4 regions of the Paenibacillus sp. FSL R5-0928 genome follow, and region 3 is predicted to be linked to each of the others. Evidence: riboswitches for the same ligand, from Rfam matches in the RefSeq annotation. Region 3 holds a riboswitch; each other region holds the start of a gene.

Region 1 (4,593 bases), 410 kb from region 3:
GTACAAGACCCGGGAACGTATTCACCGCGGCATGCTGATCCGCGATTACTAGCAATTCCGACTTCATGCAGGCGAGTTGCAGCCTGCAATCCGAACTGAGACCGGCTTTGATGGGATTGGCTCCACCTCGCGGCTTCGCTTCCCGTTGTACCGGCCATTGTAGTACGTGTGTAGCCCAGGTCATAAGGGGCATGATGATTTGACGTCATCCCCACCTTCCTCCGGTTTGTCACCGGCAGTCACTCTAGAGTGCCCAGCATTACCTGCTGGCAACTAAAGTTAAGGGTTGCGCTCGTTGCGGGACTTAACCCAACATCTCACGACACGAGCTGACGACAACCATGCACCACCTGTCTCCTCTGTCCCGAAGGCCGCTGCTATCTCTAGCAGATTCAGAGGGATGTCAAGACCTGGTAAGGTTCTTCGCGTTGCTTCGAATTAAACCACATACTCCACTGCTTGTGCGGGTCCCCGTCAATTCCTTTGAGTTTCAGTCTTGCGACCGTACTCCCCAGGCGGAGTGCTTACTGTGTTAACTTCGGCACCAAGGGTATCGAAACCCCTAACACCTAGCACTCATCGTTTACGGCGTGGACTACCAGGGTATCTAATCCTGTTTGCTCCCCACGCTTTCGCGCCTCAGCGTCAGTTACAGCCCAGAAAGTCGCCTTCGCCACTGGTGTTCCTCCACATATCTACGCATTTCACCGCTACACGTGGAATTCCACTTTCCTCTTCTGTACTCAAGCCACCCAGTTTCCAGTGCGACCTCAGGTTGAGCCCAAGGTTTAAACACCAGACTTAAATAGCCGCCTGCGCGCGCTTTACGCCCAATAATTCCGGACAACGCTTGCCCCCTACGTATTACCGCGGCTGCTGGCACGTAGTTAGCCGGGGCTTTCTTCTCAGGTACCGTCACTCCGGTAGCAGTTACTCTACCGGACGTTCTTCCCTGGCAACAGAGCTTTACGATCCGAAAACCTTCATCACTCACGCGGCGTTGCTCCGTCAGGCTTTCGCCCATTGCGGAAGATTCCCTACTGCTGCCTCCCGTAGGAGTCTGGGCCGTGTCTCAGTCCCAGTGTGGCCGTTCACCCTCTCAGGTCGGCTACGCATCGTCGCCTTGGTGGGCCGTTACCCCACCAACTAGCTAATGCGCCGCAGGCCCATCCCTCAGTGACAGATTGCTCCGTCTTTCATTCTTCTCTCAGGAGAAAAAAGAAATTATCCGGTATTAGCTACCGTTTCCGGTAGTTATCCCAGTCTGAAGGGCAGGTTGCCTACGTGTTACTCACCCGTCCGCCGCTAAGTTACTTTGAAAGCAAGCTTTCAAAGTAACTCCGCTCGACTTGCATGTATTAGGCACGCCGCCAGCGTTCGTCCTGAGCCAGGATCAAACTCTCCAATTAGTATTGAAAAGAGCGATATGCTCATTTTGAAACATCTGACGAGAAAATTAATTCTCTAATTTTGGATTTCACTTACGTGATTTCCTACTCACTCGTTGTTCAGTTTTCAAAGATCAAGTTCTCGTTGACGCCGTTTAATGCCTCAGCAGCAACTCTTATAATATATCATGTTGTTTTCAGAAATGCAAGCTTTATTTTTCGAAGCTTTTTATCAGCCTCGTTTGTATCGCCTGTACGCTGTCTAACAACGCTTACCTATAATACCCCAACTATTAATAGAAAAGCAACCCCTAATATAAAAATAAACAACTAGCTTAATAATTAAGCTAGTTGTTTATTTAATAGAGTTATGTTTATAGCAACGAATTTAATAGTATTTTGCCGCAGTATATTTGCTTGAGGCTTTAATTAAATCGGTTTTCTTATCACTCTTTGCAAGTCCTGCATCCACTGTAGTATCAATGGTAACCCACTTCCCATTAAGCAACACTTCGTTCCATGCATGATATTGCGTAACGTAGCTTGTATTCCCCATTACCAACTTAGCAGGAACATCTACACTCCGCAGCATTGCGGCAAAAAGAGAAGCGTAATCATAGCAAATCCCTTTTTTAGTAGTCAATGTCTTATCGATGCTTGGAATATAATCAGTAGTTACACTATTAGCAAGAGAGTAGTCATATTGTACATTCGCAACTACATAGTTATAGATCGCTTTAACTTTCTCTTCGTCTGTTGTTTTGCCTTGTACTAATTGTTTAGCTTTGACAATCGCTTTATCAGAAGAACTCCATTTCACATTCTGTACGGAGCCCAAATATACGGAATTCGAGTCACTCATGGTTACGTCTACTACTTCGGAATATAACGCTTTGTATTTATTACCGGTTGTGTTCTCCAGAACAGAAACCTTATAAGTCCCATTTCCTTGTTGCAAAGGGAAGTCCTCAGCTTGTCCAGAAGCATACAAGTTATAAGTATAGCTGCTGTTATCTTTGGTGATCATGAGTTTGATTCTTTTATCTTTCGGAATATCATAGTTAATACCAATAACACCTTGAGCCACTTTGGATGTAATCAACCAGCTGGCATCTGCACTTGCAGCTTGAGCTGTACTTACCGGAACTGAAGTCATTAGGACGAACAGCGCCACCAGCATAAAATAAACCTTTTTCACGGATAAAACTCCTTTCGGTAGCTGGCTGCCATCCTTTCGGGAAGGCCCTTTAGCTTTGCGTCCCTACCTTTCGATAGGTTTGCCGTTATCGTATAAGCTCTATCTGTTCTAGCTTTACTAGATATAGTTGATAGAATCCATTTGAAACAAACAAAAAAAGCCTCTTCATTCGGTAGCTGGCTGCCATCCTTTCGGGAAAAGGCCCTTTAGCTTTGCGTCCCTACCTTTCGGAAGGTTTGCCGTTATCGTGTTTAGCTTTCATAGTATAATACTATCATATTTATAGTTGTGAACAAGACCTAATTTACTAGATTACCCATTATTTTATAAATATCTCCCGGTATTTGTGTTTTCTTGTCATTCACTATTCTCCTTTTGTTAATTTGGCATGAACAATCAGCCGATGCGTTGGATTCACTAGCGGATCACATGTAATCAGAGTAAGAATCTTATCCTTGTCATTCCCGTCAAGAACGGAGACATCACTCGGATCTACAACAGAAATATCGTATACCTCATAGTTAAACACCTGATCACTAGTCTTTACCGTGATAACATCCCCCACAACAACCTCATTCAATCTGTTAAACAAACGACCCGTAGTTCGAGCCCGATGCGCCGCGATTGCAGCATTTCCGATCTCTCCAAGGGGTGCCGTTTCTTTCATATGGGCTGCAGCATGTTTCATATTAGCTTTTGTAGCCCCTTCTAATACAGGCAGCTTCAAATCAATCTTACCGATTTCAATTAGTGCGATTACTTTGCCACCGACCTCAATCTCCGGTTCAGGCTTTTCTGTCTCTTGGGGTTGGGGCTGTGCCTGAGCATCCAGAACCGATTCCTCTGCTAACAGCTGAGTAACTTCAGCATACCTGCTCTTCAAATCTGGCTGGGGAGTACTATCGGCAGTGCTTAGTTCAGCCGTTTCTAATAACTTCTCCTGCTGCCTGTCGTTGTACCATTCGTTAGCTGTCGGATATAACATGATAAGTATCCCAGCCAGTATGAGTAGATAGGAGAATTTACGCAATGTTATTCACCTCCGTATATTGTTTCTATGGTTATATACAAATCAAGCAGAAACAGCTACTTGCCTTTAAGCATAGCAACTCCTTCTGCCTGAAATTAATGTTTAAAATACCCATATACGACTTCCAAAGAAATTGATGATCACCGTGATAAAGGTAACCAGCACCTTGGAGATCAAGACTTGAATACCTAGTTTGTCTGTCAACAGATGCATTAGCAGCAGTGATATTCCGAGCACTACCAGATTCAGCACGATAAACTTGACCAGCTGCACGCGGTCGAAGCCTTCTTTATTACCCCGGTTGCGATCACGAAAGGTTACTTTTTTATTCAAAATAAAGCTATTCGCCGTACCTGCACTATAGGAGATCACCTGCGCCAATGCGTATACCATCCCTAGTGAATTCAACAATGTAAAAATCACAAAATCAATCAGCGTATTGAGTAAACCTACGGCATTAAATTTGAGGAACTGTATGAATGCAGCGCGCAAGTTCTTATCTGACATCATTGTGGTCCTTCCGGCGGTCCAGTTGTTCTTCGTTCTGGTAGCCTTTAGTCTCACTAACAATATATAGCGGTCTATCTTTAGACTCGTCATAAATCCGTCCGATATACTCCCCAATCACACCCAACAGCATCAGAACGATACCGTTAAAGAGCAGATTGACGCCTACAATGGAAGCCCAGCCCGGAACCGTCCAGGAGGTGAAAAATATCCTTTGGAACAAGACGAAAAATAAATAAAGAAAACTAGAGAATGAAAGAAAGAATCCAATATACGTAGCAATTTTAAGCGGCTTATGTGAAAAAGAGGTGATGCCATCTAACGCAAAACGAATCATTTTCTTCAGCGGATATTTGGTTTCTCCGGCAAAACGTTCTTCCCGTTCATATTCCACCATAGTCTGCTTGAAGCCAACCCAGCTCACCAAACCTCTGACATAGCGGTTCTTTTCTTTAAGTCCCCGCAGGACA
Region 2 (4,593 bases), 710 kb from region 3:
CCCATTTTTCAAAATGGTAGCGAAGGCTAACGTTTCAGCCAGTGCCCAGTCGACCTTTTCACCCTCATTCAGTGCATCTTTACGACGTTGTAAAATGCGCTCCAGCTTCGGATAAACCTGGAATCCAGCTGGAACCGTCAACAGTTCACGATTGATCTCCTGCAGGCTGGAGATGGATACCGCTGTAGTGTTTGCCGCTGCGCGGTCCGTTTGTAGAGGAATGAAGGCTTTGGGTTCTTTTTTCTTATGATTGCCTTCCTTCATATTATCGTACGCACGCTGCAATACGCTTTCTGCTTCAGCATTCATCTTTTGTACGTCTTCGGCGGTAAGAACCTTTTCGTTTTTCAGTCTCTCTGCATAAACCTTGTAGACGGTTGGATGATTGCGAACCTTGCCGTAGACAATAGGTTGTGTGGTTTCAGGATCATCCATTTCGTTGTGACCATGACGGCGGTAGCCGATGAGATCAATTACGAAATCTTTTTTGAATTGATGGCGGTATGCGCTAGCTAAACGTACGGCTGCTACGCAGGCCTCTGGGTCATCAGCGTTGACATGGACTATCGGGATTTCATACCCTTTGGCGATGTCACTCGCATAATGCGTAGAACGGGAATCTTCACTTTCAGTCGTAAAACCAATTCGGTTATTAACAATGATATGGATCGTCCCACCATTTTGATAACCTTGAAGTTTGCCGATATTAAGCGTTTCTGCAACAATTCCTTCACCTGGAAAAGCAGCATCGCCATGCATCAGCACCGCCATAGCTTTACTGGTATCAATCTTCGGCAGTCCTGCAGTGCTCCGATCTTCTTGTGCGGCACGAGTGAAACCTTCCACGACAGGATTGACGAATTCCAAGTGACTTGGGTTATTCGCTAGTGTTATTCTTGTGCGTACGGTTTCTCCTTCACGGACAGCACGGTCTGCACCGAGATGGTATTTCACATCACCTGTCCAGCCATAGTTAATGCCTGTAGAGCCTTCGGAAGGGAAAAGCTCCTTGTTCGGAGAATGATGAAACTCTGAAAATATGATATCATATGGTTTGCCCAAAATATGTGCAAGAACGTTGAGGCGGCCGCGATGCGCCATGCCCATCAAAATATGCTCCGCACCGTCATGTGCAGCAGCACGTACGATTTCATCTAACATCGGTACAAGAGCATCATTGCCTTCAAGACTGAAACGCTTCTGACCTACAAAAGTCTTGTGGAGGAAGGTTTCAAATTGCTCTACCTGAATCAGGCGGTTCAGGAGCTCTTTGCGTTCTGTATTATTTAGGGGTGCTGGTGAGCTGGTGGATTCTGCCTGTCTATTTAGCCATTGCAGTTCTTTTTCTTCATGCACATGCCCGAACTCATAGGCGATGGTCTTGGTGTATGCCTGACGCATACGTTGCACGGCATCCCATCCGGTATGCACATCATTCGGCGCATTTTCCCATATAAGCGTGGCAGGCAGTGCGATCAGGTCTTCGCGGGTCAGCCCATAGGTTTCAAGCTCAAGATATTTTGCCATGGGATTCTGATCGCGTACCAGCGGATCAATTTCAGCGGCCATATGGCCATATATACGAATATTGGCGATTAGCTTGGAAGCTCTTACTGCTTTTCTAAGCCATTCGGTGTCTCCCGAGATGCGCGGCTGAGGAGCCGGTTCGCTATCTGGAGTTAGGGGAGGAGGTCCCGAATTTGTAAAAAGCTCGCGATAATTATTTTCTACGGTGGAGGGATCTTTCACAAACTGTTCATATCTTTCTTGAATGTAGCCTAAATTGGGTCCGTAATACTTACTCCAAATGGATTCGTTATAGGGCTCTTTGGCTGCCATGAATACATCCTCCTTAACGGATGAACTCCATACGTGACATTTTGTGTCAACGCTTACTGGAGCTGTGATGATTGCGGTTTCATTTCTCATCTTATTGTGCTACTTTCAGCCACTGTAATCAATTCATTCTTTCGTCCAATACGTTCGCAAAATGGTATAGGTTAGCTTGTTCTAATGAAAAGAAGGGTGTTTCTTCTCATTACCCATTCTAAAGGCCTATTAAAATGATTCTATTATCCTTATTTTTAACTATTAGGTCAGTAAATATTTATTTTGCTAGTACAATTTATTTTATGTAACGGACGAGTATCGTGATAATCGGACAAGATCTTTGAAAAAAAATCTTTTATTTTTCGTTTTTAAAATAGAAAGTAACCAGGAATCGACACACTTTTCCGCTTTCTTTTTGTATAATGTTATTGCAGATAGTAATTTTATAGTTTTTTAAGCAGATCCTTTCGTGAAAAGGGTCCAGTAAAAGGTAAACTTGCCGAAAGGCAGGGGCACAAAGTCGCGGGTCTAAGGTAGAGATACTATGACAGCCGGATTGCCTGGGGACGTAAAATCTTAGGGGGAGATTTTTTGGAAAAGTCCAACCAGGGTAGCAACAGAGAACAGCAGTTTATTGATCTGGATCAAGAGTGGGTACATTTATTATTAGCAGCTAAGAAGGCTGGCATTAAGGCAGATGAAATCCGCCAGTTCTTTCATGAGAAAACTGTGCAGATCGTGCAGTAATACATTAGAGGGGTTACATATCGAAAAAGGGCACAGCGGTTCTTCGCTGTGTCCTTTTTCGATATGATTTAGTAGAAGTGAGGATCGTACCAGATTAGTAGGAAGTATTAATCCTTTTGATCGAGCTTCCATTTCTGATAGTCCAGAAATTCTTTGAATTCGCGTTTGCTAATGCCTGAGTCCATAGCTTCCTGCACCAATCGGAACCATTCCGAATCTAAATGTGATTCCTCTGCATCATTTGGTTCTCCATAGAGTAGGGCATGAATGGATACCTGAAGCGCGTCAGCGATCTTTTCGATAAACTGGATGGATGGATTGGATTGGATGTTTCTCTCCACGTTGCTAAGATACGACTTAGCCACATCTGCTCTGTCCGCAAGCTCAGATAGGGAGAAACCCTTGTCTAGGCGGAGCTGCTGGATACGTTGGCCCATATTCTGTGGCACTATGCTGACGCCCCTCCGTAATTTTTGTTATTAGTATAGCAAATATCAATAAATCGGACAAAGTTTATTGTAAAGAGAAGAGCAGCAATCTGCTTATCCGTGGCCGGATTCAGGATCTGCTGCTCTTCGAGTATTTTATTAAATTACTTTATTGATCTTAGTAGTCTTTTTTCGCACCTTGTTTAGCTACGAAATCCCAAGTCAGTGTTAAGCTATCGCCTTGGAAAATATTTTGATCTTGGTTATTTTCCACAAATTCGAATTGGACGGAGAAGCTGTCATTGGTACCGGCTTTAATACCGGATGCTTCGGTAAAGAGTTGATCCCAACCTGTATTTTTTACGAGATCCGGATGCTGACTTTTTAAAGCAGCAAGTGTAGTCTCATAAACTACATTTTCAGGAGAGACGATAGGTACCCCTTTATCATTATTTCTAAGGAATTTAACTTTAATGAACTCGGCTAAATCCAGGTAGTTATCTCCTTTAGCATCCGTGATTTGAGTCGATGTATTCAGAATGATAGATCCGATATCGAGCGAACCATCGTTTTTCAATTTGAAGGATTTAGTTACAGTATCACCTGGTTTCAGGTTAGGAATATTAACGATGACAGAAGGGTCGGAGTTCAGATCGAGTGTACCCGCTGCGAATGTAGCTGTGCTTTGCGCAGTGTCGCTAAAGTATGCGAAGGTTCCTCCGCCGATTAATGATAAACCCAGTGCTGCAGATGCTACGCCAAGACCCAATGTTTTCTTGATACCCATAATAAAATTCCTCCTCAAATTTGTGTTTGAATTTTTTATAAAATTTATATATTGTATCTTCCGGTTCGTAAGCGGAAGTGGACAATCAACTTAGGGCTGTGTTTCTGTTGGGGACGGTGAGGCTGGCAGTAGGGCAGCATTTTTCTTTTCTAATGCAGCTACAGCCTTCCAAGAGGTATACAGAGCATAGAGCAGAAGCATCAAGCCAGGCACGATCATGAGGACTACACTTCCAGCTTTGGAAACCGCGAAATTCATAGCGTAACCGACATAGGGTACAGTGACCCCGGTATACTGAGCTACAACATTCGCAGAACTGGTAGGGTTCATGTCGGGTGCGTCGTTGTTATCGCCTTTAGTGCGATAAACAGCTTCACCCGTAGCGTTATTGACGGTCGCTTCTACAATCCGGTGAGTAATGAGCAGATTATCTTCGTTCCTAAAGGTGATGACATCGCCTGGTTTGAAACGATTCATATCCCCTCCGGGTTTTAATGCGACAATTGAGCCTGTCTGAATTCCTGGTTCCATCGATCCTGAGAGTACGGTTTTGATCTCATATCCGAAGAAAGCAGGTTCACCACCGGAGGCCTTGGATAACACTACGGCTGCCACCAGCAGAATAAAGATCATAAGCATTAAGCTCGATAGGGTATTATTGATAAATTTTTTAATCCGCATCTTATTCTCCACCTTTCTCAGGTTGAGGGTCCGAAGGAGCTTGGGTTGCTACCGGCGGGGAAGTCGTACTGTCTTCCGCCTTTGCCGTCTCTTGTGGAACCTCTTGCTGAGGGACATCTT
Region 3 (4,593 bases):
CAAATTACTCAGCAGTTGCTTAGCCTCTTCAGAAGCCGATGGATTACTGGGTATAACCGGAGGTAAAGAGGAAGAAACACTCATAGCCTTCGGAAGACTCTTAACCTCTCCCCAAGGCAGCAAGGAAAAAATAATAAACACCGGTAACATAGTAAACAACAATCTGTTTTTCTTATAATATTTACGCAAATAAATCCTCCTTTCGGTAGCTGTACTGCCTCTACAGGTGCTAAATAAACATACCTGTTATCGGACAATCGTCTTCTGACCTAATGAGGACTATAGCTTAGTAGCTCTGCAATAACGCAGAGCCACTAAGGATCGACCTTTAATTTTCATCAATCAGGAGACATCCGGAAGAAAAAGTGCACTTGCTGGAACTGTCTCTTTAGCTTGACTAGCACTTTCCCACATCAAGCGGACTCTCGCATCGCCTTCATTCTCGTAATACTCCACCTTGATATCGTATAGCCGACCAGCCTTCAGCGTTATAGTGCCCTTACGCTCAGTACCACTTTGCTTAGTCCAACTATCAATCACGGATTCCCCATTCACCCAGACACGGATACCATCATCTGAGGTAGTGTAAAATGTATATTGCTCATTATATAACGGCTTAATTTTACCGCTCCAACGTATGGAGAAACGATCAATCCCGAGGGCGGCATCCGGCGATCCTTGCCGCCAATTGAAATCGATTATTGCATCAGTTCTGTTAAGAGTTGCCGCTCCCGACAACAACATGTTGTTGTAATACTCTCCTGCAAGCCCCTTCGCGAGAGGAATTGCTGCCTCCCCCTCTTCTTCGGAAGGTGCCGGCGCTGGTGCGGCGCTAGGTGTCGGTGCCAGACCAGTATTTAATTTATCTCTGGTCAGGGTGTAGTTGCTATTCATAAATGTTTTGATTGTGTCTGCACTGTTATTTTCGTAAAGCATTTTTCCCCAGCTCATCATATACGTCCATTTACTTTGCGATTGCTGAAGCTTCTCCAGATTAGGCATTTCACCATTCTCCCCGATCGCAATCGGTTTGCCTGCGGCTAGACTCAACAAGCTGTCATAGTATTTTTGCTGGTAATCATTTTCGTATATATCTGCTGCCAGAATATCTACTTTATCAGCACCTGGATAAGTTAGCGCATAAGGATCTGACCAAACATTGGGAGCATTCGGACTCCATACCCATAACAGATTATTTAATTTATGAACGTTAACAAAACGGTCATACATTATATTCCATAGTTTAGAAAAGTTATTTTTCTTCCCCCACCAGAACCAGTTCCCGTTCATTTCATGATAGGGTCTCCAAAGCACCGGAACATTGGCATCACGCAAGCTTTTTAAAGAGACTGCCACCTTATCAAGCTCAGCGATCAGATTATTATATTGCTTAGTACCCGGTGTAACGTAACTATCGAACTCACTCTGGCTAAGTGTTTTTTTCACATTATCCCAGTCATAAGAGGTGCCCGGCAGGTTAGCATGAAAAGTCATAGCTACGATCCCGCCCGCTTTATTCCAGTTGATGGCGCTGTTCACCACATTTTGACGTTGCCAAGCCATCGTTGCTTCGGACTGACCACTGATCGCACCCATTTCATAACCGTGAAGAGCCGCATATTGTCCGCTGGTTCCCTTCAGCATATTGTTAATTTCATCTGGACTTTCTAAATAGTCATGTTGACCAGCAATAATGCCTTTTCCTGAGATCGAGTAAAAATAGTTAAGCAGCTTTACGGCTTCAGGTGAGGCACCTGGGGTAACTGGCGTTCCAGAATTTGAAGCAGCTATGACAATAGACGGCGAAATTCCAACAGCAAGCGGAAGTGCAGTCAGAAACAGGACGAGTGACAGAAATGCACCAAACAATCGATACGTACGGTAAGCTTTCAAAATAATCTCCCTTTCGGTAGCCAGGCTGCCACTCTTTCGAAGGCCCTATAGCTTTGCGTCCCTACCTTTCGATAGGTTTGCCTTTTCAATTTAAGAGAAATAATCTCTCTTACCGTAAGTATCGACGACAATTAATGATATATTTAGTGTTTTTATGACTTTTTTTGATAATTGAGTCAATTTACCTGTTTCAAGAAATTTTGAATTGGTTAAATAGATAGGTTAGACCTATGAAATGAATTGTTGTAGTTCTATATCATTCCAGTCTAAAGTAATACGTATGTTATCTTCTTCTACTAATTCAGACCCCGTCTGTACCTCTATAAACTCAACATCCGTCAAAGCAAGGATCGCGTGTTTCGTTCCTTCCGGTATACGTACCACGTCCCCAGCCTTCACATTATGTTTTTTCTCATTCAGCACAATACTTGCTTCGCCGCTGACGATTGTCCAAATTTCACTACGCTTGCGATGTAATTGATAGCTGATATTATTCCCCTCGGATATAAAAATCCGTTTGGTCAGCACTTCATTGCCTTCATCATATTTCACATAATCAATAACTTTGTAATGGCCCCAGCGGCGTTCCTCGTACATCGGTCTTTGTTCAAAGGTCTTCAGCACTTCTTTAATCCGTGGGCTCTCAGCTTTATGGGTAACTAGAATTCCATCCGGGCTAGCCGCAATGATCAGATCCTTCGCACCAATTACCGTAATCGGAATGTCCAGCTCATTAATCAAGCAAGTCCCCTCAGAATCCGCCGTCACAAAACCTTTTCCTACATGCTTGCTGCTCATTTCCTCTGTCAGCGTATTCCACGTTCCAAGATCCTTCCAGAATCCATCATACGGCTGCACCACAATATGTTCTTCTTTCTCCACCACTTCATAATCAAAGCTGATGGAAGACAATAGCTTATACTGCTTCTGCAATTCTTCATATCCTAAAGGCAACCCTTTACGCTGCAAAATATCTAACAAGTACCCTAAACGGAAGGCAAACACTCCGCAATTCCACAATGCATTTTGCTCGATGAGCTGTTCTGCTTGTATGCGGTCTGGTTTCTCTTGAAAGTGACTCACCTTCATAAAACCATTCCCCCCCGCCTCTTCAGCGGTAGGAATAATATATCCGTATTTCTCTGAGGCATGTTCAGGAACAACACCCATTAGTGCCAGATTTGCTCCACTTTCCAGCATGGTCCCCTCAAGCATAGCTATGGTATCGAAAAAGGATGCTTCTACATAAGGGTCAACAGGCAATATTGCTACCGTCTCCGCTGGAGAAACACCTGCCACTGAATAAAGATAGGTAGCTGTTAAGGCGATAGCCGGAAAAGTATCCCGACGCTCCGGTTCAACGATAATCGGCACATGACTTCCCAGTTGGCTTTGTATCATTTCTACTTGGCCGCGGCCGGTGGCTAGATAAGATGATTCTGCCATCCCTGCTTCCTCCAGCTGTCTCCAGACACGTTGTACCATGGATTCTGGTTCACCTTGAGGGCTTTCAAGTACCTTTAGAAATTGCTTTGAACGTGAGTCGTTAGACAACGGCCATAACCGTTTACCTGAACCGCCTGATAGAAGTACCATTTTCATAGAATGAACCCTCCTTGAATTATGGAAATCGAGCATAATGGAATTGTTATCAAAACGTATAGCTTCCGCTTAGCCTTAGTTCGAGCGGATGCATTTTTTAAAAAATTTATTAGGTATGAACCACTCCAAGGGATTTTGGACTTCCGATCGCTGTTATCCTCAGATTTCCTGATTGGACCGCTTCTCGCGGTAGAAATCCGAGGATAAAGGCGAACACTCCGTTTCTACAGTTCCAAATTCCCTTTCCGTTCTTAACCTAACCAACTACTTTTTAACAATGATCCATGCGCACCGGGCTGTACCAGCCGGAAGCGAGCACGTTTTTCTAAAGATTTGCTTCTGCTCCGGGGGAGGCAGCTGCAACTGCAAGAACAACTGCAAGAACAACTGCAACTACAAGAACAAGACTAGTTGCCACCACAGAGACAGAGACAATGACAATGACAACTACAAATGCTACTGCGGTATATAATCAGAGTACCTAACTTTATAAATTGCTTAGAAACTTAAGATTAAGGGAATGGAGTGGCGGAAGAGAATTTTGGAACTGGAGGAGCGATAGGTCCACCTTTGTCTGCGGATTTCTACCGCTATCAGCGGTTAAAATCAGGAAATCTGCAGACAACAGCGGCTGGAAGTCCAAACATTCTCTGGAGTCACGGCTCATCCCTAAATAGAAAAATCACAAGTTCAATCAATATAACTTAGATTAAACCGCTCCAGCCACACTAGCAGAATAACCGCTCAATCCGCCCATCTGCGGGCGGCCGACAGAATGATAAACGAGGCCGGTACCCTCGATTTGCTCCTTGGAATACACGTTGCGTCCATCGATCAATACCCCATTACGCATGCTTTTCGCCAGCTGATGCAGATCAATCTCCTTGAGCAGGCTCCAATCGGTCAAGAGGCAGACGGCATCGCTGCCCTCAGCCGCTTCCTCTGGCAGATGGCACCAGCGAAGCTGCGGATGATCGTATTGCAGCCTGAAATTTGTAGCTGCGATTGGATCATATAGTTTGACTGTTGCCCCCTCAGCCACCAGTGCCTCAACAATCTCTCTGGCGGGAGCTTCGCGGACATCATCAGTATTAGGCT
Region 4 (4,593 bases), 1.3 Mb from region 3:
CTTAATGGCCAGATTTTTATCCGCTATTCCAGTTCCCTCATAATTAATCACCGAGTTATTTAAATACCATAACTTTTGCGGTGCCGGATACTTGGCTACTTTCGCTTTTGTCTCAGGATTCACAGTGAAGCCATGTCTGGCAAAATAGCTGCTTAAATCTAATCCCAGTACTTCGGAGGAGAACTCCACCAAATACTGCTGCTTGGAATTGTCACCGTTGGGAAGGGTGACCTTCCGCTCCCGATATAGCTTGGTCAGCTCTGTCCAGTATCCCGGATGTGCCAGCTCCAGCTGCCAATAGGCTCCTAGTTGTGCAAATAAGCCCTGCTGATTCATAACCACTTTATTTTCTTCGAGGACATATTTATAGATATCTGATTCATACGGTATACGATTATCTATCGAATTCGCCGCGACAGACATAAACATAGACACCATATTATTAGTTACTTCGCCATATTCCCGTTCACCCATAGCCAAGCGATGCCCAATTTCGTGATTCAGTCCCCAGCCCGGATAAGCTTTGTTAAAATCACCTAACATGGTTCCTACTGTTCCAAGTTGGATCCCTGTATGATCTCCCGCTGCATACATCGCACCATAAGGCTGCATCAATCGAATATTCTCACGAATTAGCTTGGCATCATGAATCTCACTACTGCCATCCAAGCCATAGAAGGCAAAAATGCTCTTCATCCAGGTGTCATACCCAGTTACGGTATCCAGCGGGTTATTTCCTTGCGTAATAAATTTGTTGTACGCTTCAGTCGCAGTTCCTGTAAAAATAACATGATCGCTGGCCATTTCTACCACATCGATAAGTTTGCGATCTTGAACATTTGGATGAACCGCTTTATCTTCGTCTAATCTTTGTTTGTATGTGGTTAAGAAGGTTCTGAATTGTTCTGGATCCGTGGTCTTGGTCATAAAAGGAATCTTTTCTAAACCTTCGAAGCGGATCAGTGGCGCCTTCCCTTGCTCCTCTGCTGTATAGGGATTTACGATATAAACGGTGCCGCCCTTAGTTACATCATGAGCATAAGCACTAGTCGTTGTAATTTCAGGTACAGTTATAGTGTTCTTGCCCGCACGCAATTGTACGCCCCTAGCCCAACTATTCCAAGCTCCCTCTTGTTGAGAAAAGATCAAAGAAGGCAACTTATCACCCGAAGCAGCATCCACATAAACATTGATGGTCTCGCCAGGCATTGCCGCAAGTCCTGTAGGCTGGTTGTTCGTGCCGAAGCCTATTCTCAGGTTTTGCTGAGCATGTTTTTTCATATCTCCACGCTGCTCGGCCTCAATGATGGTGCCTTCGGTTTGAACTTCACCATTCACTAGCTTCTTAGCTAAATCCAAAGAATCTTTCAGGATTGGATAGAGCGGATGTACTTTTGCCGCTTCTTCTAATTCGTTGATTGCTTCGACGCTATTATAAGCAGGCACAACCGCACTCATCGTTCCATCTGTGAAAATACCATTTACAGCTTCGCTTACTTTATCTTCTGTATAAAATCTAAATTCAGCCGCAAAAGGTCTGTTAATATTAGCTTTTGTGAACTTAAATTTTAATCTTTTAAACTTCGTCGGTTCGAATTTAAATTCCAAAAAATCATTGGTACTAATCGCGGTTCCGCTAGATACCAGTTGGAAGGTCTCTCCTTTACTCGTCTCTGATGCATAGATTTCAAAAGCCTCTGGGAATCCTTTGCGATTATCTCTAGCCAAAAAAGCCACTCTGTCCAGCACTTCCGCTTGCGCTAGTTCAAACACGACTTCATTCGTGAAGCTTGCATCATTGTTTTTGTTCGTTTCCCAATGCGTAGTGGGCTGGTCATCCAGCATATATTCAGGCTTCGTACCTGGGTAGCTTCCACCGTTCACCGTTACTTTTGATACGTTTGCATTTGGCATTCTATAAGCTTGGCTATAGGCATTTTCATAGGCTGTACCATACCCTTTTAGCTTCGAAACCTTGGCTGCCGTTACCTCTACCTGATGGTTCTCCAAAAGGATCTTTGCATTATCTATCTCTTCTTTAAACTGCGTATACAGTGGATGTGCTTGTACTTCATTTTCTAAAGCTGTTAATTTCTCTGCCGTATCAAAGGCTGTACTAACTTGGCTCAAGGTATCATCTGTAAATAAATTTTTCATTTTAGTAGAGACACTATCCTCTTTATAAAAAGAAAACTCAGCCGCACTCGCCCAATCTTGGTTCGCTTTTTTGAAGACAAATTTAAGTCTCTTAAAAGCCGTAGGTGCGAACTGAATCTCCACTACATCACCGGTTGAGCCTGTATATTCTCCAGAAGACACGAGTGTGAAATCACCCGCATCGGTAGTGGAGCCATAGATATCAAATTCTTGAGCAAAACCTTTACCTCTAGCACCAGATTGCCTAGCGGCATAGACCATTCTATTTAATTCAGTGGACTCATTGAAAACAAACACAACCTCATTCGTAAACGTTGAACTATTCGGTTTGCCAGTCTCCCAATGCGTGCTCATATCCCCATCCATAGCCTTAGCTATAGGCGAGCCTGAGTAGTTGCCACCGTTATTTGTGATGGATTTAATATTTGCTGGATTCATTCTAAAAACCTCATTATAGGCATTTAGAACATCCTTGCCGTACAGCTCAAACGGAATAACCGAAGCGTTGCTTAATAAGTTGACCTTACTTTGCGCGACTGTTTTTGTTACATTTACCTTGCTTGCCTCACTTGCTAAAGCATAACCTGCCTCACTCGAAAAACTGGCCAACATGGCCGCCGATGTAGCGATCGCAATCATTTTCTTCATCTCTTCTTACCCCCAGATGTCATATGAATCTCTCCAGTGCCCAAAAATGGGCACAAAAAAAACTACCCCAAAAGAGTAGCTTGATTGCGTATAAAGTCGCCTAAAAATTAAGACTTAATTTTTATTAAACCTTAACAAGCATAAACGCCTTCGGCGTCCTTATAAGGACGGTAAGCGTTTAAGCGAGAAATATAAGATATTAAGTATAGGTGTATAACTTATACTTTCTTATATTTTAACAAAAAGCGTTACACACTCTTTGGCAGCTGGCTGACAATAGTTATGATAACCTTAGTCCCTATAGCTTTGCGTCCCTACATTTCCATAGGTTTGCCTATGAAGTTTCGAATACATTCAAAGAGTAACATAAGCCTAGATCTGATCGCATGATTAATTGGTATGAAATGAGTATAGGTAATTGCAATTAGTTTTTCTCATGTGATAGATATTATTTATCGACTATCCCGGAAGAGAATGGGATCCTTTAGGACTGGAGGTCTAATTAACTCCCCGATCCGAACAAACGCCGGAACCAATTCCACACATCGCCCGTGATGGGAATTAATCCGAAACCATGTTCGCCAACTGCGATTACACCATATGCCCATTGTCCGATAGCTATGGCACCCCCAGCGATCCTGCCTATCGCTATCGCACCAAACGCCGTATCCCCTATGGCGATGGCCCCCAACGCTTTTTCCGCGATTGCGATCGCTCCTACAGCCACTCCTGCAATCGCAATCGCTCCCACTGCGAAGCCAAGCCAGCTAAGTGCTATTGCTCCAATCGCTAACCACATTCCCAGTGATATTGCTCCTAAGGAAAGTACGCCCACGCTTATCGCACCTATGGAAATCAATCCGACAGCTACATCTCCAATAGCGATTAAACCAACAGCTGTCTTTACACGGGGTTTACTTCCATGACCATACTTTTGACCTGAGTATCGCCCTAAATTACTACGAATACTGATGACCGGAAATGAGGGAGAAGGCCATTGATAATCAATTTCTCGTCCATCAAAGCCCCTAGAATCCGCCCAGCGCGTTACAAATTGATGCCATTTCATATCCATCCCGTCCCCCTTTTCAAATTACCTAAATTATACAACCCCGGGGGTTGGCTGTACTCAGACTCTGACCTGAAATTCATCTCATCCTCTGGACCGATATATACTCATTAGGATTACTGTTTGGGAATAGGATCAGGCTTTCCAAATAAATATCCCTGAAACAACTGATAACCACTCTGCTTAAGCCATTCAAAGTCCTCTCTAAACTCCACACCTTCTGCTAAAGGAACAGATTGGATTTCTAAAGCCTTTTCTAAAAATTGTTTAGCTATTTTCTGTTTGTTCGGATCACTGGACACGCCTTGAACATATTTCATATCTAACTTCATGTAATGAGGTTTAAGCTCCAATAACATCTCGATCGTGCTGAAGCCCTCACCAACATCATCTAAAGCGTATTCAAATCCCCGATCCTTGTAATATGTCAAAATAGCTTTCAAATGAGCGAGATCATCCACTTTCTCCGTCTCAACAACTTCAAAGACAAAAAGAGAGGGGTCGACGCCTAATTGATTGGCCAGTTCAACGGTTGATCTTAAGCAGAACTCTGGAGCGTAAATTGATGTAGGGATAAAATTAATAAACGTTTTTTTATTTAAGGGTGCAGCATATTTTACAGCCGTCATTCTACATAACCTGTCTAAAGCATATAAACGCCCACGATTCCGTGCCGCCGCAAAAATCTCATTAGGATAGATAAGGGATCCGTCTTCTTT

What was found. A riboswitch is a leader RNA that binds a small molecule or an ion and turns the genes downstream of it on or off. The one in region 3 is predicted to bind cyclic di-GMP.
Region 1: linked by a shared signal. The riboswitch ahead of MKZ16_RS03205 (transglutaminase-like domain-containing protein) and the one ahead of MKZ16_RS04875 (glycosyl hydrolase) in region 3 are both predicted to bind cyclic di-GMP.
Region 2: linked by a shared signal. The riboswitch ahead of MKZ16_RS01890 (anti-repressor SinI family protein) and the one ahead of MKZ16_RS04875 (glycosyl hydrolase) in region 3 are both predicted to bind cyclic di-GMP.
Region 4: linked by a shared signal. The riboswitch ahead of MKZ16_RS31640 (NPCBM/NEW2 domain-containing protein) and the one ahead of MKZ16_RS04875 (glycosyl hydrolase) in region 3 are both predicted to bind cyclic di-GMP.

The regions. Positions count from the first base shown of each region.
Region 1 covers NZ_CP150225.1:726,950-731,542, reverse strand. Annotated here, with positions in the region: rRNA gene MKZ16_RS03210 (16S ribosomal RNA) at 1-1,409, opposite strand, end outside; gene MKZ16_RS03205 (transglutaminase-like domain-containing protein) at 1,777-2,586, opposite strand; cyclic di-GMP riboswitch class I at 2,600-2,680, opposite strand; cyclic di-GMP riboswitch class I at 2,755-2,837, opposite strand; gene MKZ16_RS03200 (class D sortase) at 2,951-3,616, opposite strand; gene MKZ16_RS03195 (GtrA family protein) at 3,719-4,126, opposite strand; gene MKZ16_RS03190 (glycosyltransferase family 2 protein) at 4,113-4,593, opposite strand, start outside.
Region 2 covers NZ_CP150225.1:425,826-430,418, forward strand. Annotated here, with positions in the region: gene MKZ16_RS01885 (2-oxoglutarate dehydrogenase E1 component) at 1-1,839, opposite strand, end outside; cyclic di-GMP riboswitch class I at 2,310-2,394, shown strand; gene MKZ16_RS01890 (anti-repressor SinI family protein) at 2,422-2,577, shown strand; gene MKZ16_RS01895 (helix-turn-helix domain-containing protein) at 2,685-3,014, opposite strand; gene MKZ16_RS01900 (TasA family protein) at 3,184-3,792, opposite strand; gene MKZ16_RS01905 (signal peptidase I) at 3,883-4,473, opposite strand; gene MKZ16_RS01910 (hypothetical protein) at 4,475-4,593, opposite strand, start outside.
Region 3 covers NZ_CP150225.1:1,134,427-1,139,019, reverse strand. Annotated here, with positions in the region: gene MKZ16_RS04880 (glycosyl hydrolase) at 1-189, opposite strand, end outside; gene MKZ16_RS04875 (glycosyl hydrolase) at 343-1,893, opposite strand; cyclic di-GMP riboswitch class I at 1,906-1,985, opposite strand; gene MKZ16_RS04870 (sugar phosphate nucleotidyltransferase) at 2,122-3,495, opposite strand; gene MKZ16_RS04865 (hypothetical protein) at 4,021-4,203, shown strand; gene MKZ16_RS04860 (UDP-glucose/GDP-mannose dehydrogenase family protein) at 4,205-4,593, opposite strand, start outside.
Region 4 covers NZ_CP150225.1:6,984,486-6,989,078, forward strand. Annotated here, with positions in the region: gene MKZ16_RS31640 (NPCBM/NEW2 domain-containing protein) at 1-2,805, opposite strand, end outside; cyclic di-GMP riboswitch class I at 3,064-3,150, opposite strand; gene MKZ16_RS31645 (hypothetical protein) at 3,308-3,874, opposite strand; gene MKZ16_RS31650 (EAL domain-containing protein) at 3,991-4,593, opposite strand, start outside.